Regions from separate parts of the Pseudoalteromonas sp. SG44-17 genome, predicted to be linked through region 2. Evidence: predicted binding sites of a transcription regulator. Region 2 holds the regulator's gene; the other holds the start of a gene.
The links. Region 2 encodes sigma-54, which starts transcription at its own class of promoters, with help from an activator protein. Its sites were predicted from a motif close to GTTGGCACGNNNNTNGNNT; they were not measured.
Positions count from the first base shown of each region.

Region 1: the regulator sigma-54 is predicted to act here: its motif matches at 4,456-4,474, upstream of flgB (flagellar basal body rod protein FlgB).

Region 1 is NZ_JACJEV010000054.1:2,174-10,101, forward strand. Features, by position in the region: gene flgG (flagellar basal-body rod protein FlgG) at 1-515, opposite strand, end outside; gene H5182_RS21145 (flagellar basal body rod protein FlgF) at 537-1,301, opposite strand; gene flgE (flagellar hook protein FlgE) at 1,461-2,828, opposite strand; gene H5182_RS21155 (flagellar hook assembly protein FlgD) at 2,884-3,564, opposite strand; gene flgC (flagellar basal body rod protein FlgC) at 3,578-4,009, opposite strand; gene flgB (flagellar basal body rod protein FlgB) at 4,012-4,422, opposite strand; gene H5182_RS21170 (protein-glutamate O-methyltransferase CheR) at 4,623-5,453, opposite strand; gene H5182_RS21175 (chemotaxis protein) at 5,474-6,406, opposite strand; gene flgA (flagellar basal body P-ring formation chaperone FlgA) at 6,548-7,255, shown strand; gene flgM (flagellar biosynthesis anti-sigma factor FlgM) at 7,334-7,648, shown strand; gene flgN (flagellar protein FlgN) at 7,641-7,928, shown strand, end outside.
Region 2 is NZ_JACJEV010000051.1:2,975-10,902, reverse strand. Features, by position in the region: gene mlaE (lipid asymmetry maintenance ABC transporter permease subunit MlaE) at 1-316, opposite strand, end outside; gene mlaF (phospholipid ABC transporter ATP-binding protein MlaF) at 316-1,131, opposite strand; gene H5182_RS20865 (calcium/sodium antiporter) at 1,387-2,358, shown strand; gene H5182_RS20860 (KpsF/GutQ family sugar-phosphate isomerase) at 2,384-3,355, shown strand; gene kdsC (3-deoxy-manno-octulosonate-8-phosphatase KdsC) at 3,355-3,906, shown strand; gene lptC (LPS export ABC transporter periplasmic protein LptC) at 3,903-4,457, shown strand; gene lptA (lipopolysaccharide transport periplasmic protein LptA) at 4,447-4,980, shown strand; gene lptB (LPS export ABC transporter ATP-binding protein) at 4,977-5,702, shown strand; gene H5182_RS20835 (RNA polymerase factor sigma-54) at 5,769-7,265, shown strand; gene hpf (ribosome hibernation promoting factor) at 7,294-7,581, shown strand; gene ptsN (PTS IIA-like nitrogen regulatory protein PtsN) at 7,586-7,928, shown strand, end outside.

The sequences.
Region 1 (7,928 bases), on a different contig from region 2:
CCTATTACCACATTCTCTGGCTGCCCTGAGATACGTACTGATACCTCTCCATCTTGCGATACAGTAATGGACTGTGCGTCATCAGGTACATTCATTTCTGGCTGTACGGGAAAACCAGCGCCGGCAGTAACAATACGGCCGTCTTCATCCGTGGTAAATTGACCATTTCGAGAGTAAGCGATATTGCCATCAGGCTGTAAAACTTCAAAAAAACCGGGCCCTGATATCATCCAATCCAATGAATTTTCTGTGGTTAGCATATTGCCTTGAGAAAAGTTTTTCTGATTAGCAACCACTTTGGTACCAGCACCAAGCATTAAACCTGAGGGCATTTCAGTATCTTGTGATGAACGTCCACCCGGCTGATTAATATTTTGATAAAGTAAATCTTCAAACACAGCACGGCTTTTCTTATAACCAACGGTACTGGCATTGGCTAAATTATTTGAGATAACCGAAATGTCAGTTTGTTGGGCATCAAGCCCCGTTTTACTTATCCACAATGCAGGATTCATATTAATATCCTCTCAATAAAGTTAAACAATACGCAGCAATTGAGTTTGACGTTCGTCAATTTCTTCAGCCGTTTTCATTAACTTAACTTGTAATTCAAATTGGCGTTGATGGTTTATCATATCTACCATCTCGTGTACCGGATTCACATTTGACATTTCCAAAGTGCCACTCATCACTTTCACATCATTAGAGATGTCACAAAATCCACATATATCATTATCCAGTAATTCAGGCTTTGGCCGAAATAAGCCATCATTACCTTTTTCAAGCTCTGAATTATTTGCCTTGATCACCTTCAAACGATCAACAACTTCTAAAAAGTTAGCTGGAGCTCCTTGCGGGCGAACTTGGATAGAGCCATCTTCACTAAATTCAATTTTCTCCACTGGCAATGGCAAAATAATTGGTCCACCTTCGCCAATAACTTGACGCCCGTGACTGGTGATCAAAGCGCCGTCAGGAGTGATATTCAACGTACCGACTTTTGTATATGCCTCATTACCTGAAGCATCTTGCACCGTAAGCCATCCTTTATCGCTCATAGCAATATCTAGATCACGTCCAGTCTCAACAATACCGCCGGAAGTCATATTGGAACCAGGCCGCTCTTGCATGGTAAATACACGTGTCGGCAGGCCTTCGCCAAAAGCTTGCATCGAACGCGCTTGTGCGAAGTCAGCTTTAAAACCTGTGGTATTGGCATTTGCTAAATTATTTGCTTTAAGCTCTAGGCCCCGCAAACTTTGCTTAGCTCCAGACGCTGCAATGTAGACCATCTTGTCCATAACATCGACTCACGTTAAAAATCTATAACATGACAAATGCAAGATAAGTGCCACAATAAACTGACGTGATAAGTTACAAAAAATAATCAATCGCAAATAAAAAAGGCTGCTAATAAATAGCAGCCTAGGTGTCGGATTATAAAAAATATTAGAACGAGATTAGCGGATCTGCAAAATAGCTTGCTGTAGTGTTGAATTCACTTCAAGCGCACGTGAGTTTGCTTGGAAGTTACGCTGTGCACTGATCAAATCTACGAGTTCATTCGTTAAATTCACGTTTGATTGCTCAAGCGCTGTAGAGTTAATGGAACCTAAAGTACCAGAACCTGGTTCGCCAGCGATTGGCTCACCAGACGTCAAACTTTTTTTCCAACCTGTATCACCAGCTTGTTGTAAGCCTTGTGAGTTAGAAAAGCGCACCATCGCTACTTGCCCTAAGAATGAGGTATCTCCATTACTGTATGAAGCGACAATCTTACCATCACTACCAATATCAATACCGGCTAAACGTCCAACAGTAGCACCATCTTGCTCAAGTGCTTTAACTTCAAAACGACTAGCATATTGAGTCGGGACTTTATTATCGGTGGCCGCTTCATCGCGCCAATTAACAGTAACATTTTCAGGGAAGCTGGCACCATTTGTTAATAAATCAGATAGTCCTACTGCCGCACCAGCACCGCTTGGAATTGCTAATGGATTGAATGTGTTATCTGTATTCGCGACACCATCTGTGTTTAATGGCTTACCACTAGAATCAAACTGAAAGGTTGATAATGGTGTGTAAGGAGGAGCAGTCTCTTCAACACCTGCAGGGCTAAATGGCTTTTCATCTAAGGTCGCATAAGTTTGCCACTCATTATCATTACCCGTTACTGTAGAATTTGTTTTAACAAAGAAAAACTGTAAAACATGCGGCTCACCTAACGAGTCGTATACTGTTGTTGATGTTGAGCTATTATATGATGCGCTCGTTGTAGGATCAAAAGTAGTTATTGACGGCGAGGTTGCACGCGAGTCTAAGTTAAACGACGAGTAAACATTCGTCGTAGCTCGCGGTGATCCTGATGAATCAGGGATCTGTAACGCTGATGACGTGCTTAAACTTACCGATGTTGTATCACCTGTAGCTTCATCAACAGGAAAACCCTGCAAGTAATTGCCTTTAGCATCAACAATAAAGTTATCTTTATTAAGTTTAAATGCGCCTGCACGCGAATAAGTAAAATCTTGTGCCCCTAAATCTTGGCTCATGGCAAAGTAACCTTCACCTGTGATAGCTAAATCTAATGAGTTTTGAGTGAACTTTAGTGAACCTTGGTGAAACTGTTGTGCCACCATAGTTGTCTGTACACCATCACCATTTTTTGTCTTGCCTGAACTAAATACCGAAGATGCGTATACATCAGCAAATTCAGCACGTGACTCTTTAAAGCCTACCGTATTTACGTTAGCAATATTATTTGCTGTTACATCTAAGTCTTTTTGTGCGGCAGCAATGCCAGTTAATGCAATATTGAAGCTCATAATTCACCTCTAATCTGTCAATGTTTAGCCTGTGGCTAACTAATAATTAAAATTTTTACGCGATTTCTGCAACGTCAGCTAGCCTAACCGCACCTTCTTTAGTGTTTATAATAATGCCGTTTGCACCATTAATATTAACACTCTCGATATTCTTAAAAGTAGCTATAGGTAAAGCCGTGTACTCACCATTTAACTGCCCTTCAGCTTTAATTTTATATTCACCTGGTGGTAAACGTTCTTTATTATCATTCATGCCGTCCCACTCGAAACGGACAGCGCCCGCTGATTGCGCACCTAAATCAATACTACGCACCAACTGACCAGATGAATCTTCAATTCGTAGAAATAAGTTTTCTACAGGCTCTTCTGCAACCACGGTTCCTTTAGCGCTACCAACATCGTTTAGGTCTAATGTATTAGACTCTAGTAATGCTTGTTTACCCACTAAAGTCGATGCTTGTAGTGCTGAGTTAGATGTCATCGATGCGGCTAATGACTGAAAATTACTATTAAGGTTTGAGATACCTTCAGCCATGGTGAAACTTGTCATCTGCGCGATCATTTGATCATTGTCAGCTGGTTTGCTGGGATCTTGAAACGACAGTTGCTGTGTTAACAATGAGAAGAAATCTTCTTGGGTTAACGCATCACTTTTCTTATCACTGCTAACCTGTTTATCTTGCCACTTAATCGAATCTAAATAAGTTGACGATGTGCTGCTGATATCGTTACTCATAATCTTTCCTCAATTACCGCTGCCCAAGCAACAGTGTTTTACTTAACATTTGCTTCGCTGCATCAGCAACTTGCACATTGGTTTGATAAGAGCGTGAGGCAGAAATCATATTAGCCATTTCTTCAACGACATTAACGTTAGGTTTGTAGATATAACCGTTTTCATCCGCACTAGGATGATTAGGGTTATATTCAATTTGTAATGGTTTATTACTCTCTACAATACCTAACACTTTAACGCCAACAGACGACCCCTGAACATTACCGCTTGATTCTGATGCTTTCATCAGTTCAGCTGCAAAAACAGGGTGGCGCGCCCGGTAAGTTTTGTCTTGGCTTGAGCTAATGCTATTAGCATTTGAAATATTACTCGCGGTTGTGTTCAAACGCACATTTTGCGCACTCATACCACTACCTGAAATATCAAAAACGTTATATAAACTCATGCTTAGGCTCCTTGACTACCGAGGGCTTTTTTAAGGCCTTTAATTTTACTACTCATAAATTGCAGGCTTGCCTGATACTCTAATGAGTTCTTTGTATACAAGTTTCGTTCCACTTGTATATCAACCGAGTTGCCATCACCTGTATCTGCTTGATTTGGCGAGCGAAACATTTCACTATTACCAACATAACGACTGCCACCGGCAATGTGGTTTGGGTTAGTTGTTACCATGTTATTGCCGCATTGTTGGTGGCTTTTTGCCGCTTTCAATGCTGAGGCAAAGTCGATGTCTTTCGCTTTATAGCCCGGCGTATCAGCATTAGCGATATTGGTTGCTAATAACTCAGCACGTTGCGAACGGATCAACATTGCATGAGGATGAACCCCAAATGCTTTATCAAAACTGATAGCCATAACCATCTCCAAAAAATTGACTTAAGATGATTAATGCAAAAGTTGAGCCAATTAAGTTGATGTTTTATGGTTCGTTTAATCATTTGATTTAAAAAGAAAAACGATGTGGAGCCACATCGTTTTATAGTATTCAAGATTCGGTTTTACCACCGATGAGATTTGAGTAACTTGTGTTTTAGCGCGTTAAATACGCTGGTAAGCTATTTCTTTTGATAAATAATACCTGGATTACAGCGTACCATGTCAAATTCGTCACTTAACCCTGACATAGACTCTGATGCGCCTAAAAATAAATACCCTTTAGGATTTAGTGCTTGAGCAAACTGAGCAATAATTTTGGCTTTAACCTCTGGTGCGAAATAAATCAGCACGTTGCGGCAAAAAATAATATCAAACTTGCCCATTAGCGCGTATGAATCTAATAAGTTAAGATGTCTAAAACTCACTAATTTTTTTATTGAGTCGTTTACTTGCGCCATGCCGTTGCCACTATCTTTAAAGAACTTTTTCCTGCGCTCTACCGACAACCCTCTAGCTAGAGCAAGGGAGTCATATTCTGCATGCTTACACATATCTAACATAGTATTAGAAATATCAGTGCCGATTATCTGCGCGCCCATTTTTAATACACCCGGCTGTTTAGCTTGAAACTCAGCAACCGACATAGCAATAGAATATGGCTCTTGTCCAGAGGAACTTGCCGCAGACCAAATTTTCAACGGACGACGTAACTCTTTATGTTCCGGAAATAACTTACTTTGCAATAGTTCAAACGGGTATTGATCCCGAAACCATAAAGTTTCATTGGTCGTCATAGCATCAACGACTGCGGCACGTAACTGCCGCTCATGCGGACTCAGTGTTTTACTAACCAATTGTGACAATGATTCAACATTAAAACGAACCATTAGCGGAGCAAGCCTGCTTTTGACTAAATAAAGCTTATTATCTCCCAGAACAATGCCACATTGTTGCTCTAAAAAAGAGCGAAACTGATCGTACTCGCTTTGCTGTAAATGCTTATTTTCCAAAGTAACACCGCCTTTTCAAATTAGTCACAATGAACCCATTTTTTCACTGCTGTAGCTAACTCATCCGGATTGAACTTAGCTATAAAGTCATCAGCACCCACTTTTTCAATCATCGCTTGATTGAATACACCACTGAGCGATGTATGTAAAATAACATGTAAGGGGGCTAACTTTGGATCTGCTTTTATTTCAGCGGTTAGGGTATAACCATCCATTTCTGGCATTTCAACATCAGAAATCAACAATCCTACTCGCTCGGTAATATCATGCTTACAATCAAGTGCAGCAATCTCACGAAGGCGTATTAATGCTTCTTTACCATTTTTAGCCAGCTCTGTTTGCACGCCTAACGGCTCTAATGCACGTTTGACTTGATTACGAGCAACGGCAGAGTCATCGGCAATAAACACAATGCGCTCACCTAAGTCTTTTTGAATTTCACCATCATTAGCTATTGCAGCACTGACTTCGGTATTCACCGGGCAAATTTCGTTTAATATTTTTTCTACATCAAGAATTTCGACTAACTCGTTTTCAATTTCTGTCACTGCAGTTAAATATGAATATCTGCCAGCCCCTGACGGTGGCGGCATTATTTTTTCCCAATTCATATTAACAATTCGCTCAACGCCACCAACCAAAAACCCTTGTACGGAACGGTTATATTCAGCAATGATTATAAAACTATCTTTAATATTTTCGATCGCAGGACCACCCACGGCCATCGATAAATCGATAACAGAAATAGTTTGCCCGCGTATATGTGCGACACCTCTTATATACGCATTTGACTTTGGCATGTTTGTCAAAGGAGGGCATTGCAGTACTTCTCTCACTTTAAACACATTGATGCCAAAGCGCTGCCGCCCTCTTAGCTTGAATAATAATAATTCAAGACGGTTTTGCCCAACCAATTGAGTGCGTTGGTTAACTGAGTCTAAAATGCCTGCCATTTCAATCTCCTGAAGAAAGCGAATAAGAACGGAACAATAATTGCTTTCTTTCTGTAAAGCTACATAACTACACGGGAGCGTCTGTTTATTGACGCTAAATATTTATACCCTGTTTTCAACCATAAGCATAGTCGAAACATTATGAGTTTGTTAAAAAAAAGCCGAAGATACAGTGTTTTTTATTTTCTTGCTAGCTTATGCCTAGTAACTCCACTGTATGCGCAAACATATAGCAAAGAACAATTGCAAGAACTTGCTGTATCTCATGTCTATGATCAACTAGACCCTAATACTGCCGATGATAAGGAACTCAACGCCTTAACATTGGATAGCCGGATCCCAGATCGTGGCTGCAACAGCGACCTTGCATTTAATATTCCTACTGAGCCGCCATTTAATCGCCAAATAACCGTACAAATAAAATGTGATGACCTAAATGGTTGGAGTCAATATGTTCATGTACGTATGATTGAACTATCCCCTGTGATTATAGCCACTGAAAATTTAAGTCGGGGTGAAGTTATCGAACCCCATCATTTACGTTTGATTATGAAACCAAAACATTTCGTAAGAGCACAGTACTTACAAGATGAAGAACTGTTGATTGGTAGCCGCAGCAAACGCAATATCCGCAGTGGTTACCCTGTTGCTTTAAATCAAATCTGTATGGTCTGCAAAGGGGATAATGTCACTATTTTCGCAATAATTCGAGGATTGAAAATAAAAACTTCCGGTTTAGCCCTAGAAGATGGTACTTTAGGGGAGCAAGTAAAAGTTAAAAATGCAAAATCAGGGAAAGTTTTAAATGCCCGTGTTGACGGTGTTGAGTCTGTGCAGGTAATTATTTAAACTTTCGTATTTATGCTAAAGTTTCTAGCACGGTTGCCGATAACAAGGCATGTGTTGGATAATGTATAGGTTGAAATCATGGTAAGCCAAGTAAATAAAGGTCAGCAACAGGCTAATGTGTTGACCAATGCAAAACAGCAAAAAGTTGATTTACAAAACAATAATGCTAATACTGCGCAAGCAACTACGCCAAAAGCGACTGCTGATTCAGTAAGCTTAACACCACAAGCGCAACAGTTAAAATCTTTGCAAGACAAAGCACAGCAGTCTTCAGGTTTTGATAGCAACAAAGTGGCTGAGCTAAAAAAAGCAATTACTGAAGGTAAATATCAGATTGATGCTGAAAAGTTAGCAAAAAATATCGCTGCATTTGAGTTTGATGTGTATGGCTGATCACAACAGTCTGATCAGTTCTAAACTTGTTATGCAGCTAAATTGCTTAACATCCCTTGCTGATATCTTAGAAGATGAATTAACCGCTATAGCTTCCCGTCGTGGTGAGGGTCTAAAAGATGTCGCGAAACAAAAACTCGCCTTTTTGAGTCAAATTCAAACTTTAGACAAAGAGCTCAAAACCTTACTTGCAAATAATGACGTTGAATCTGACGAAGTGACAAACTTAATTAGTGATGTGCGTAAATTATTAGAGTCATGTAAAAAGAAAAATGATGTT
Region 2 (7,928 bases):
ATAATGCAGTAACAACAGGGCCTAACTCTCTAAGTAAACTCAATGCTACTAATGGGCCTAAGCTATCCTCTGCACCATAACCAACTAGTACGGTGTAGCCTTGCAACGCCAACACCATACCAATGAATAAGCCCGACACCATGATAATCAATAGTGACTGCGAGCCGACCATATATAATTGCCGTATTAAAAGCGGCGTGCCTTTTCTAAAATTAGGCAAACTCCACAACGCACCTATCAACATCTGAGTAGAGCGACCAAGTGCAGCAAACCGTCCTAACGTTTTATGACCTAGCATTTGCAAAAAATCAAACATCAGCGGCGCCCTCCCAGTAATTCTTCTTGATAAGGTTGAGCAGGAAAATGAAACGGCACTGGGCCATCAGATAATCCTTTTAAGAACTGCTGAACTAGGGCCGATTCATGATTACGCATTTCATCCGGTGTACCGCTACCAATAACGCCTTGATCGGCAATAATGATAACGTGATCGGCAATACTCATTACTTCTGTTACATCGTGAGTTACGATTAATGATGATAACCCAAGCACTTGATTAAGCGACTTAATCAACTTAACCAACACACCCATGGAGATAGGGTCTTGGCCTGCAAATGGCTCATCATACATAATTAATTCAGGATCAAGCGCGATTGAACGCGCTAATGCAGCACGACGTGCCATACCACCTGACAGCTCAGAAGGCATTAGATCTTGTGCTCCACGCAAGCCAACAGCTTGTAATTTCATTAGCACCACAAGGCGAATTAAATCTTCACTTAGACGAGTGTGCTCACGCAGCGGAAAAGCGATATTGTCAAACACTGACATATCGGTAAATAATGCGCCGCTTTGAAACAACATACTCATTTTGGTTCGCGCCGCATAAAGCTCTTTGCGCGACATGGTAGGAATGTTATTGCCTTCGAATAAAATAGTGCCGCTATCTGGTTTTAATTGGCCACCAATTAAACGCAACATGGTGGTTTTACCAATTCCGCTTGGCCCCATAATTGCCGTAATTTTTCCTTTAGGGACACTAAAGCTCATATTTTTATATATACAGCGATTGCCCCTAGAAAAGCTTACATCCTTGATTTCTACTATTGGTTGCGACAAGTCGCTCTCCATTACTATTTTCACTAGTTCACCTATTTTAAGCGTTTTTACACCAAGATGGAAAAAACAAATCGTAAAATTTTGTAATATTCTATGTAATAGCGCTGCAAAGCTTACAGCAGTTGGCTTAACCGTCGCTTAAATAATTTTTCTCAGTCCAAATCAGTCCATAATCTAACAAGCTTCGCAGATTCTTTTATTTATACTTTCAGGTTGGCTTTTGTTACTATTTGCAGCCATCTCATTTTGAATAATTGGCGTAACGTAATGGTGACTTCTTTTGTCATTTTAATTCTCGGATTTGCAGCTCTCGTTTGGAGTGCAGATCGCTTTGTATATGGTGCTGCGGCACTGGCAAAAAATTTCGGTGTTCCTACTCTTATTGTTGGTTTAACAGTTGTTGCTATGGGCTCGTCAGCCCCTGAAATGATGGTCTCAGCATCAGCTGCGCTTGCAGGTAAAACTGACACTGCAGTGGGTAATGCCGTTGGCTCAAATATCACTAATATTTTACTTGTTTTAGGTATTACCGCGCTATTGCGCCCACTATCAGTATCATCAATGACATTAAAACGCGAAATGCCGCTTGTGCTGCTAGTGTCAATCGCCGCCTGGTATATATTTTCGGATAACTACTTTTCATTTGCTGAGGGCGTTGCATTAATCATAGGCTTTGTGGTCTTTATTGCGGGCTTAGTTATTATTTCTATTCGCGCTAAAAACCAAGCTGATGACCCATTTGTAAGTGAAGCCTGTGAAGACGTACCAGATAACGTGCCCACCAAATCGGCTTTATTTTGGTTAATTATTGGTATGATATTACTGCCTGTCAGCTCACATTTTTTAGTTGGCTCAGCAGTTGATATAGCCAAATACTTTGGCCTAAGTGATTTAGTAATAGGGTTAACCATTATTGCTATTGGCACCAGTCTGCCTGAGCTGGCAGCCTGTATTGCTGGGGTATTAAAAAACGAAGATGATTTAGCACTGGGTAATATTGTTGGCTCAAATATCTTTAACATTTTAGCTGTGTTGCCACTGGCTGGGATTATCAACCCTTCAATTATTGACCCTTCAGCTGCAAACCGTGATGCCTTAATTATGATTGGTGCCACCATAGCCCTTATAGCTATGTCCTTGAGCTTTAAAGGTACAAGACGCATTAATAGAGTTGAAGGTGGCCTGTTATTGGTCGCATTTTTAGCATATCAGAGTTATATTTTTAGCCAAGTTGCTTAATGCTACCCACAAAATGGATAACACAATGACGCAGTTAAATTTTATTGAACAAGGTAAGCGGGTGCTAGAAATAGAGCGCCAAGCACTGCTTGATATAACCCAATATCTAGACGAAAACTTTAATCAAGCTTGCCAATTGATGTATCAATGTCACGGAAGGATCATAGTAGTCGGTATGGGGAAATCTGGGCATATTGGTAATAAAATTGCTGCAACACTGGCAAGCACTGGCACGCCTGCGTTTTTTGTCCATCCGGGTGAAGCAAGTCATGGTGATTTAGGGATGATCACTCGTGATGACGTGGTTATGCTTATTTCTAACTCAGGCGAAACCAGCGAAGTACTGAATATTATTCCGGTTATTAAACGTATTGGCGCAAAAATGATCGCCATGACAGGTAACCCTGAATCATCAATGGCAAATTGGGCTGATGCTCATGTATGCATCAAAGTAAGTCAAGAGGCCTGCCCATTAGGACTCGCCCCGACTGCGAGCACGACTGCAACGCTTGCGATGGGTGATGCAATAGCCGTTGCTCTGTTAGAAACCCGAGGCTTTACTGCCGATGACTTTGCGCTATCGCATCCAGGGGGAAGCTTAGGCAAACGTTTACTATTGTGTTTAAAAGATATTATGCACAGTGGCCCAGCAACGCCTATGATCAATGACAAGCAATGTATCAAAGATGCATTAATCGAAATGTCGGCCAAGGGCTTAGGTATGACGGCCATTGTTGATGACACAGGGCAACTTGCAGGGCTTTTTACTGACGGTGATTTACGCCGAATTTTAGAGCAACGAATGGATATTCACAGTACTTTGATCAGCACTGTCATGACCCGCTCTTGCACTACAGCAACTGCAGATATGCTTGCCGCCGAGGCACTCAATATTATGGAGAATAAGCGTATCAATGGCTTAATTGTAGTTGATGATAAACACCACCCTATTGGTGCTCTTAATATGCAAGATTTGCTCAAAGCAGGAGTTTTATAATGCAGTTTGCTGACTTATATCAGCCACTTTCAGATGATGCGAGCGAGCGAGCACAAAAAATCAAACTCCTGATCTGTGATATCGACGGGGTGTTTTCAGATGGCCGCATTTATCTTGGCAATCAAGGTGAAGAACTCAAAGCGTTTAATACTAAAGATGGTTTTGGTATCAAAGCACTGATCAATAGCGGTTTTGAAGTTGCCGTGATCACCGGTCGTCATTCACAGATAGTTCAGCAACGGATGACTAGCCTGACAGTACCGCATATTTACCAAGGTCAAGAAAACAAGTTGCAAGCTTATCAACAGCTCAAAGATAAATTGCAGTTAAGCGATGAACAAATCGCTTACATAGGCGATGACGGGCCTGACTTGCCGGTAATGGAATTAGTTGGTTTTGCGGTGGCAGTAAATGATGCTCACCCCTTGATCAAGCGAGTTTCACATTATACAACCATGCTCCCTGGTGGTTTTGGAGCGGTGCGTGAACTCACTGATTTATTAATGCTCGAAAATGGTAAATCATTAACTAGCGAAGGCACAAGCTCATGAATAGTGCGCGTTTAATATTATGCGTATTATTTGTCGGCTGTATGGTATGGCTGTGGTATCCGTATTTTTATCAAAGCACTGCCATAAAACAAAACCAAGAAGATATAATAGCAAAACCTGATTATACTGCGGTGGCATTAAAACAAACCGCGTTTGATGAACAAGGTAAAATTAGCCACAAAGTAACAGCTGCAAAAATGGAACTTTACCAACAGTTAGGGTTTACTTACTTTGAACAACCTATTTTTACACTCTATAATCAACAGCAAACGTGGCAAATTAATGCCGATGAAGCCACCCTATATGAAAATCATCAATTAATTTTAGAAGGTAATGTGGTTGCTAAAAACCTGACCAATAATGCCATGATTGAACATATAAACGCAGATAATATTCAGGTTGATATTGAACTACAAACCATGAGTTCAGAACAACCAGTTGAATTAATCGGACCAAATTTAAAGATCACTGGGCGCGGCCTCCATGCCGACTTAAAAGCCGAAGTGGTAGAACTAATTAACCATACGCGAACCATATATTATGACCAATAAATTTGCTCACTTGCTTGTGATACCAAGCTTATTCATTGCCTTTGCAAGCTTTGCTGAAAATACGGCACCACCTGCGGATCAAGTCTCTATCAGTGCTGAAAAGCAGCTTGCCCAACTGAAAGATAATATCGGTATTTTTGAAAAAAATGTTGAAATCATTCATGGTAACCGCCGTATCAAAGCGGATCGACTTGAAGTCCATAAGCGCGAAGATTTAGGCAATAACAAACAATTGCTTGTTGCAACTGGTAACCCTGCTTACTTTGAAGAAAAACAAACTGATGGCACAATAATGAGCGCCAGTGCTGATGAAGTCCGTTACGATGTCGCCAAGCGCTATTTAACGTTAATTGGTAATGCACAAGTCACTCAAGCAGGTCAAAAAATTAATGCCAAAAGCATTACCTATGATATGGACCAACAGCTGATCAGTGCTGAAAAAGGCGCAAGCTCAAACGATCGCGTACACACTATTTTGGTACCTGTTGACAGTAAAAAAGACAAACCTAAAGGGCAGCCATGAGTATATTAAAAGCTGAATTTTTAGCAAAAAGCTATAAAGGTCGCCAAGTTGTAAAAAGCGTGGGTTTAGAAGTTAGCGCAGGCAGCATTGTTGGCTTACTGGGTCCTAATGGCGCAGGTAAAACCACCACTTTTTATATGATTGTGGGTTTAGTACCTAGCGACAAAGGTAAAATAAGTATTGATGATAATGACATCACTTTACTGCCAATGCACAGTCGCGCACGGTTAGGGATTGGCTACTTACCACAAGAATCATCCATCTTTCGTAAGTTAACTGTTTATCAAAACCTGATGGCTATTTTAGAAACTCGTAAAGAGCTGAATAAACAAGCCAGAGAAGAAGCACTAGACAGCTTACTTGATGAGTTTAGCATTCAACATATTCGCGACAGCCAAGGTATGGCATTATCTGGTGGTGAACGTCGTCGAGTTGAAATTGCACGCGCTTTAGCCGCAAATCCAAAATTTATCTTACTTGATGAGCCTTTTGCTGGCGTTGATCCTATTTCAGTGTTAGATATAAAGAAGATTATTGAACACCTTAAAAACCGTGGTATTGGCGTACTTATTACCGACCACAATGTACGAGAAACCCTTGATGTTTGTGAAAAAGCCTACATAGTTTCTCATGGGGAGTTAATTGCATCAGGTACCCCTGAGCATGTACTTGCCGACCAAACAGTCCGCGATGTTTACCTGGGCGAGCAATTTAGGCTATAAAGCCACGCTCGGCTAAGTATCTGCTAGACTTAACGATGATAACAATAAAAGGATTGTTAGAGATACATGAGGCAATCACTCCAGCTGCGCATGGGCCAGCAACTTACAATGACACCACAGCTGCAACAAGCAATTCGCTTATTGCAACTCAGTACATTGGATCTCCAGCAAGAAATTCAAGAAGCACTCGACAGCAATCCATTGTTAGAGCTAGAAGAGCATGAATATTCAGACGACACGGCTGGTAAAAACGAACAAAAACAAGACAACGATGACTTAACCGTTAGTGCATCAGCAGACGACAAGCCCAGCGAATATGAACAAGAAAGTAGCGAAGCATTAAGCAAAGAGACTTTAAGTGACGAAATGGCTATGGACGTCACCTGGGACGAATACATGAGTGCTGCGCCAAATACGTCATCCGGCCCAATGCCTGAAGATGAGTCAATTTATCAAGGTGCTTCAACTGAAACCCTGCACGAATATCTGATGTGGCAATTACAGCTCACACCTTTTAGTCCAACCGATGAAGCCATTGCCATTGCGATTGTTGAAGCTGTTGACGATTCAGGTATTTTAACCTTGAGCTGCGAAGACATCGCAGAGAGCTTAAATCAAGGTAATAACGAAGAAGAAATCGAACTCGACGAAGTGCAAGCAGTGTTAAAACGCATTCAGTTATTTGACCCTGTTGGTATTGCTGCGCGCAGCCTACAAGAATGTTTATGTATTCAATTAAATCAATTTGATCCTGCAACTCCTTGGATTAGCGAGACTAAAATGATTTTAACTGATCATATCGATTTATTAGCTAGTCGTGACTATCGCACTTTGATGAAAAAGACTAAGCTTAAAGAAGATGAGCTGAAAGAAGTAATGACACTGATCCACAGCCTTAACCCAAAGCCTGCGGATACTATAGTACGCGAAGAGTCAGAGTATGTTATACCTGATGTTTCGGTGAAAAAAATTAAAGGTCGCTGGGTGGTTGAACTTAATCCAGACAGCATGCCAAAAATTAGAGTGAACAGCCAATATGCGGCAATGTCACGCTCAGTAAAATCAAGCACTGACAGCCAATTTATACGCTCGCATTTGCAAGAAGCTAAATGGTTTATTAAAAGCCTAGAAAGTCGTAACGAGACGTTACTCAAAGTAACTAACTGCATTGTAAAACAACAGCAGGGATTCTTTGAGCATGGCCCTGAAGCAATGCGACCTATGGTACTAAACGACGTTGCTGAAATGGTTGAGATGCACGAATCAACAATCTCTCGCGTAACGACACAAAAGTACATGCATACCCCCCGTGGTATTTTTGAGTTAAAGTATTTTTTCTCAAGTCATGTAAGCACTGAGAACGGCGGCGAATGCTCTTCGACAGCTATTCGAGCATTGATCAGAAAATTGATCAGTGCAGAAAACTCAGCGAAACCATTGAGTGATAGTAAGATTGCAGATATATTGGCAGAGCAAGGTATCAAAGTAGCTAGACGGACTATTGCAAAATACCGCGAGTCGCTGGCTATTCCACCGTCAAATCAACGTAAAAGTTTGATTTAAGGCGTAAAATCACAAGAGGAAAATGCTTATGCAACTAAATTTAACTGGTCGTCACGTAGAAATTACTGATTCATTAAGAGACTATGTAAACAATAAGTTTGCCAAGCTTGAAAGGCATTTTGATCATATCAATAATGTCCATGTTATTCTTGATGTAGAAAAACTAAGCCAAAAAGCAGAGGCCACATTACATGTCAGTGGCGCTGAATTATTTGCCTCGACTGAGCACCAAGACATGTATGCAGCTATTGACGGACTAATCGATAAACTTGATCGTCAAGTAATTAAACACAAAGAGAAGCACGCTCGACACTAACACTATGAAATTAAGCTCACTTATTTGTCAGGACTGCAGTAAAGCTGCGGTCCTTTTTAATAGCAAAAAACGGATCATTGAATTTATAAGCCAATTGGCTCATGAACAACTCCCTCAGCTATCACAACAAGAAATCCTCAACGCACTACTATCGAGAGAAAAACTAGGTAGTACCGGTATTGGTCGTGGTATTGCTATCCCTCATGGCCGTATGAGTGGTGTTGAAAACCCGCTAGCAATAATTTTAGTGAGTGAATCACCGGTTGATTTTGATGCGATTGATAATCGCCCAGTTGATATATTTGTAGCCCTCATCGTACCAGATGGTGACAGCCAACTTCATTTGA